DNA from 2 places in the Geobacillus sp. PK12 genome. Region 2 is predicted to be linked to the other one. Evidence: riboswitches for the same ligand, from Rfam matches in the RefSeq annotation. Region 2 holds a riboswitch; the other holds the start of a gene.
What was found. Region 2 has a riboswitch for FMN ahead of ribD (bifunctional diaminohydroxyphosphoribosylaminopyrimidine deaminase/5-amino-6-(5-phosphoribosylamino)uracil reductase RibD). Riboswitches for the same ligand answer to the same signal wherever they lie in the genome.
Positions count from the first base shown of each region.

Region 1: it holds a riboswitch for FMN, as region 2 does, so the genes downstream of both, ETR37_RS00335 (ECF transporter S component) here and ribD (bifunctional diaminohydroxyphosphoribosylaminopyrimidine deaminase/5-amino-6-(5-phosphoribosylamino)uracil reductase RibD) in region 2, are expected to answer to the same signal.

Region 1 covers NZ_SDKL01000001.1:64,946-68,349, reverse strand. The annotation lists gene ETR37_RS00345 (DUF969 domain-containing protein) at 1-570, opposite strand, end outside; gene ETR37_RS00340 (sulfite oxidase-like oxidoreductase) at 902-1,516, shown strand; gene ETR37_RS00335 (ECF transporter S component) at 1,655-2,239, opposite strand; FMN riboswitch at 2,396-2,528, opposite strand; gene ETR37_RS00330 (threonine synthase) at 2,638-3,404, opposite strand, start outside.
Region 2 covers NZ_SDKL01000013.1:232,477-235,880, forward strand. The annotation lists gene ETR37_RS07355 (DUF1002 domain-containing protein) at 1-759, opposite strand, end outside; gene ETR37_RS07360 (peptidylprolyl isomerase) at 944-1,384, shown strand; gene ETR37_RS20000 (hypothetical protein) at 1,371-1,499, shown strand; FMN riboswitch at 1,547-1,679, shown strand; gene ribD (bifunctional diaminohydroxyphosphoribosylaminopyrimidine deaminase/5-amino-6-(5-phosphoribosylamino)uracil reductase RibD) at 1,887-3,029, shown strand; gene ribE (riboflavin synthase) at 2,984-3,404, shown strand, end outside.

The DNA.
Region 1 (3,404 bases), on a different contig from region 2:
CGCCATATGCAGCGGATCAGAAGGAATGCCGTTTTGATCAAAAAATCCTTTCATCAACAAAATCGCTCCGATGGCAATGAACACATCCTCGCCAAAAAACAGCCCGATATTGTCCACCGCTGCCGAATGAGCGCGAATGTCATCCCGCACATGATCCGGCAGTTTTCCGTATTTCGCTTCCGCCGCTCCTTCTGCCATAGGAGCGACGAGCGGACGAACCATTTGAGCATGGCCGCCGATGGAAGTAAGCCCAGCCGCGGCTGCCGCTTCCCGGATGATTAAATAGACCGTCAAGATTCTCCCTGTTGTCGCCGCCTTGATTTTCGCCACGACACTCTCCGCCTGTTCCCGCAGCCCAAAGCGTTCCAAAAGGCCGATGACGGGCAATGTGGCGATGAACACCGCCATATACCGGTTGGTCGTAAACGCTGTTCCAAATTGTTCAATAATGTCATACAGCGATTGATGGGCGAGCAATCCTGTCGCCAATCCAGCCGCTGTCACGACAAGAAGTGGATTAATGCGAATAATGAAGCCGATGATGACGATCAACACTCCAATGAGCACCATGTTTCTCTTCTCCTCTCCAGTACATTTTACGGCAAATGTTAATACAAATCGTTACGTCGTTCACCGCACTCTATTTCTTAGTCGGCATCCCCCTCTCCTCCATCTGTCGTTCCATATTTCGGAACAATAGTTTCAAATTTGTTGTTATCATTATATAATTGAGAAAAGTGGAAAATCAATAAATACTTACTGAAAATTTACTTTACAAAATAAAACATCAACTTGCCCGAACCCGTCATGATACATCAAGCCCCCTCTTCGTTGCATCCCTTGCCCCTATTTTGTATCATGAATAATTAAGAGAAATTTAGCAGAAAAAGGAGTGCCCGCCATGACCAAACAACTCCCTCCCGGCCAATTCGAAACCGAAAAATGGCCAATTTTGCATGAGGGCGATGTGTACCAATTCGATGAAGCGACGTGGAATTTCCGATTGTTCGGCGATGTGAAAGAGGAAGTGTCGCTTTCGTATCAAGAAGTGATGCAGCTGCCGAAGACGGTTTCAACCATCGATATGCATTGTGTCACAACATGGTCAAAATTCGACACGACGTTTGAAGGCATCGCCTTCCGCGAGTTTTTGCGCTTTGTCGAGCTCGATCCCGACGTGAAATATGTGAAAATTTACGGATATTTAAACGGCGACCGGTTCGGCTATTCGGCAAACTTGCCGCTTGAAGCGCTGATGGGCGATGATGCCTTGTTTGTCTATCGATGGAAAGACAAGCATCACGACTGGCAGGACATCTCGCCGAAGCACGGCTATCCGCTCCGTTTCATTCCGCCGGCGACGTTTTACTTATGGAAAGGGGCGAAATGGGCGTCCGGCATCCGCTTTATGAAGGAAGATGAGCCGGGCTATTGGGAGGAGCGCGGTTATTCGATGACCGCCAATCCGTTTAAAGAGGAGCGGTTTGCTGAGTGGGTGCCGCGGATTCGCTTTTGACAAAAGCAAAAGAGGGTGTCCCAAACGCAACGGGACACCCTCTTTTATTACAAGAGGTAGGAACAAATCACTTCGGCGACACGATATATTGTATCTCTCTCAAAGAGAGACGATCTTTTGGGACAGCCTCTTTGATCATCAAGCGGCTTGGCGGGATGCCGCTTGTTTCTCAAGCCAAGCACGAAGACGCCAAAAGAGAAGCTGAAATACGATGGCCGCCATCGCTCCTTTGACGGCGTTAAACGGCAAAATCGCCGATACCACCAACGCCTTCGCTTCCGGCGCGCTCATCTGCGGAGCGCCAAGAAAAAGCGTGTACGCCGGCAGAAAGACGTAGTAGTTGAGCACGCTCATGACGAGCGCCATTGTCACTGTTCCCGCCGCCAACCCCAGCAGCAAGCCTTTTTTCGATGCGGCTTTCCGATAAATATAGGAAACCGGCAAAAGGAACGCCACCCCGGCAGTGAAGTTGGCGATCTGGCCGACCGGAACGCCGGTCGCACTGCCGACAAAAACGTAGTTCAACACGTTTTTCAAGAGTTCGACCGCCACGCCGGCGAGCGGGCCGTACAACAAGGCGGCGATGAGCGCCGGAATGTCGCTGAAGTCGACAAGCAAAAAGTTCGGAAACGGCGGCAGCGGAAAGTTGAGCATCATGAGCACATGCGCCATGGCGCCCAACACTCCGATGCCGACAAAGGCGCGGATGGAAATGCGTTTCATGCTTGTTCTCCTCCCCTTCTCGTGATTCATCCTCACAAGAAGAAGGCTGCCGCCGCGAGCGCCAACAAAAACTCCCTTAAACCGAACGAGGCTTAAGGGAGAAAAAGGGTGTGCGCAACTAGACGTTCGCATGCGCCAAAACGAACGCCGGCAAACCTTCATCTTCTCCCATCCAGACTATACTGTCGGCTCCGGACTCGCACCGGATCCTGCCTTGCGGCTCGCGGGCTGAGAGGCCAAGCGCCTCATCACCGCCGGTCGGGAATTTCACCCTGCCCCGAAGATGAATCGCTTATACATTTTTATTATTCCGATGAATTTAGTATACAATACCTCTTTTCGTTTGTCTATCATTTTTTCCCATATGTTTTATGTTTGGCGCCTACTCCGCCCACTTGTCAATTCTCCTTTGGAAGCATATCCCCCGGCTCGAGCACCGGCGGATGGACGTCCACCGTATCGGCGTATTTCAGCCCGGTTCCGGTATTTAATACGACGACCGTCTCCCCGTCGCGAATCCAACCGCTCTCGCGCAACGTTCGTGCCGCCGCAAACGCCGCCGCTCCTTCCGGGCAAATGAACGCCCCTTCGAGTTCGGCTGCCGTCCGCTGTTCAGCCAAAATCGCTTCATCGCCAATGGCAACCGCGCAACCGTCCGTCTCATACACCGCCTCAAGAACAAGAAAGTCGCCAAGCGCTTTCGGCACATTGATGCCAAACGCCACTGTATGGGCGTTCGGCCAAAACTCCGATTCCCGTTTTTTCTCCTTCCACGCCTTGACGATCGGCGCGCAATGCTCGGCCTGCACAGCGACAAGCCGCGGCATGCGGCCGTCCACCCAGCCGAGCGCCTGCAGTTCTTTGATCGCCTTGTAAATGCCGATCAACCCGACGCCGCCGCCGGTCGAATACAAAATGACATCCGGGAGCTGCCACGAGAACTGTTCGGCGATCTCCAGTCCCATCGTTTTCTTCCCTTCAATCCGGTACGGTTCTTTCAACGTCGACGCATCGTACCATCCGTATTCGCGGATCGCTTTGGCGACGATTTGCCCGGCATCGCTAATGAGGCCGTTGACTAAATACAGTTCCGCCCCAGCGATGGCGCATTCCTTTCGCGTCAGTTCCGGTGCATCAACCGGCATGACGACTGTCGCCTGAATGC
Region 2 (3,404 bases):
TTTCGCCTTGCTCAGCTGATCATTCACTTGATCCCAATTAATATGGGCATTTTGCATTTTATGGAAAAGGGAAATCAGGTTGTTGATTTCATTCTCGCTCAGCGTAATGCCAAGGTCGTTGGCGATTTTTTCAATAAGGGCGCGCAAATCAGCGTCCGTCTGCGGTGGGTTGTTGGCGATTTCTTGTTTGATTTTCGCCAGCAGGGCGACCGCTTTGTCCGCGCCGATCGAATCGGCGAGCTTCGCCGTCTGCACCATTTCCTCGTTCGCCACTTTTTTGACATCATCAGGGATGGCTTGGTCCGAGGAAATTTCATACGCCTTCATCAGCCCCGTCAGCGCTGCGGTGCCGGAAACCGGGAACGGAGCGGTGATGTAAATATCGGCATCTTTCACCCCTGCGGTGATCAAGGCGTTTGTATACATCTCTTTCGTCACCCATGTGATGTTGTGCGTTTCGACATGAAGCCCCGAGCCGGGCTCTTTTATCGTGATCATCGACGACGAGATGGCGCGCGTGCCGATTTGCGCTTTCGGAATGAGTCCGTCCAAATATTTATGCTCCTCAACGTTTGAGACGGTGATCGTTTGCGCCCCGTCCGGCGCCTTCATTTCGTCGAGCACTTTTTGCTTTTGTTCATTCGTTAAGTTTTCCCCGAGCGTCACAATGACATCGCCCGGCGCGGCATCGGCCGCTGCGATGCCCGGAGATGCCAGCAGCACCGCCCAAAGCAGCGATGAAGCGATCGTTCGTTTCACATAGCTCGCCTCCTGTTTACGAAAATGCATTATCATTATACCGTACGCTCGCCTGCTTGGCTATCGGAAAAACGCGACGCGGTCAGGCGGCGTGCGAATTTGAAAAGACATTTTTTCTTTTGTTTCACTTGGCCATCATGGTATGATAAAAGCAGTTTCGATGTCGAAAAGGAGCTGGATGCTTGTGGCGAAAAAAGGATATATTCTCATGGAAAACGGCGGGAAAATCGAGTTTGAACTGTTCCCAAACGAGGCGCCGGCGACGGTGGCCAATTTTGAGAAGCTCGCAAACGAAGGCTTTTATAACGGGTTGACGTTCCACCGCGTCATCCCTGGATTTGTCAGCCAAGGAGGATGTCCACGCGGCAATGGAACGGGCGATGCCGGCTATACGATCCCGTGCGAGACGGACAACAATCCACACCGACATGTCACCGGCGCGATGTCAATGGCGCACCGCGGCCGCGACACCGGCAGCTGCCAGTTCTTTATCGTCCACGAGCCGCAGCCGCACTTGGATGGGGTGCACACCGTCTTTGGCCAAGTGACATCGGGCATGGACGTCGTGAAGACGATGAAAAACGGCGACGTGATGAAGGAAGTGAAAGTATTTGACGAACCGTAAACAGCGCATGAGCGAGGATGATCGGACTGTTCGAAACAACTGGCGCTTGTTTTTCTTTTTGCTTGCGGCCAGCCTGTTGTGGGGAGCGGCGTATTGGATTTGGGTTGCGGAATGATGATGCAGGGCGTTTCGTGTGGTATAATGAACATAACGATATCGTGATGCATCCTTCGGGGCAGGGTGAAATTCCCGACCGGCGGTGATGGGGCTTTCCGCCCCTCAGCCCGCGAGCCGAAAGGCAGGATCCGGTGCGATTCCGGAGCCGACAGTATAGTCTGGATGGGAGAAGGATGCCAATATGCGCACGGCTGTTTTCGGCCGGTTCAGACCGCGTGGGCAGCGTCTGTCGGCCGACTAGGCATGGTAGTATCTTTTGTTTCCGACCGGCCGGTATAGCCTGCTTGGCGAACATGTGTTTGTTTGCGCATCATTGGTCATTCTCTCATCGATGAGCCCCCGGGGACATCCCGGGGGTTTCATTTTTATTGAAGGAGGGAGTGCGGTGCATAACGATGAACATTATATGCGGCTCGCTCTCGATGTGGCCAAAGCTGGAGTCGGGCAAACGTCTCCCAATCCTGCCGTTGGCGCGGTCGTTGTCAACGGTGGGACGGTTGTTGGGCTTGGCGCCCATTTGAAAGCGGGTGAGCCGCACGCGGAAGTCTATGCGATCCGCATGGCTGGCGAGAAGGCGCGCGGTGCGACGGTGTACGTGACGCTTGAGCCGTGCAGCCATTATGGAAAAACGCCGCCATGTGCCGATTTGCTCATCCAGGCGGGCGTCCGTCGCGTCGTCGTTGCCACGACCGACCCGAATCCGCTTGTCGCGGGAAAAGGGATTGCCAAGCTGCGCCAAGCGGGCATTGACGTTGATGTTGGCGTATTAAAAGACGAAGCGGACGAATTGAATCGGATGTTTTTCCACTATATCGCCGCAAAAACGCCGTTTGTCACGTTGAAGTTCGCATGCAGCCTCGATGGCAAAATCGCGACGGCGACGGGGGAAAGCAAATGGATTACATCAAGCGCGGCGCGTGAGGATGTCCATCGCCTTCGTGCGCAGCATGACGCCATTTTGGTCGGCGTCAACACCGTTTTGACCGACAACCCGAAGCTTACCGTCCGCTTTGGGGAAAAGCGGAAAAATCCGCTCCGCATCATTTTGGATACAAAATTGCGTACACCGCTTGACGCCCATGTCGTCGCTGACAAGGAAGCAGAAACGTGGATCATCACCGGCGGCGTCAGTCGGGAACAAGCGGCGGCGTATGAGCGCCTTGGGGTGCGCGTATTTTCAATGCCGACGGCCCAGATCGATGTCCGCGATGTGCTCCGTCTGCTTGGGGAGCAGGGAGTCATGTCGCTGTTTGTCGAAGGCGGCTCGCGCGTTCATGACAGCTTCCTCCGCGCGGGAGCAGTCAATGAGGTCATCGCCTATATCGCTCCGAAGCTGATCGGCGGCCGCGGGGCGCCGACGCCGGTCGGCGGCCTTGGCTTCGCCCGGCTTGCTGAAGCGGTGGAGCTTGACATCCGCCGCATCGAGACGATCGGCCCGGACATCAAAATCGTCGCCGCGCCGAAACGGAAGGAGGAATCGTTGTGTTCACTGGCATTATTGAAGAGATCGGCACGATCGAACAAATGAAGCAAACCGGCGACGCCATCGTGATGACGATTGGCGCCAAGCGGGTGCTCGAAGATGTGCGGCTTGGCGACAGCATCGCCGTCAACGGCGTCTGCTTGACCGTCACATCGTTCACCGAACGGCAGTTTACGGTCGATGTCATGCCGGAGACGGTGAAAGCGACGGCGCTAAAAACATTAAAGCCGGGATCGAAGGTGAATTTGGAGCGGGCAATGGCGGCTGGGGGACGGTTTGGCGGCCATTTCGTCACCGGGCATGTGGACGGCGTCGGGCGCATCATCCGGCAGTGGCCGAAAGCGAACGCCGTCTACTATGAAATCGAAGTGCCGGCCTCGCTGCGCGCCTATATGATTGAGAAAGGATCGGTCGCTGTCG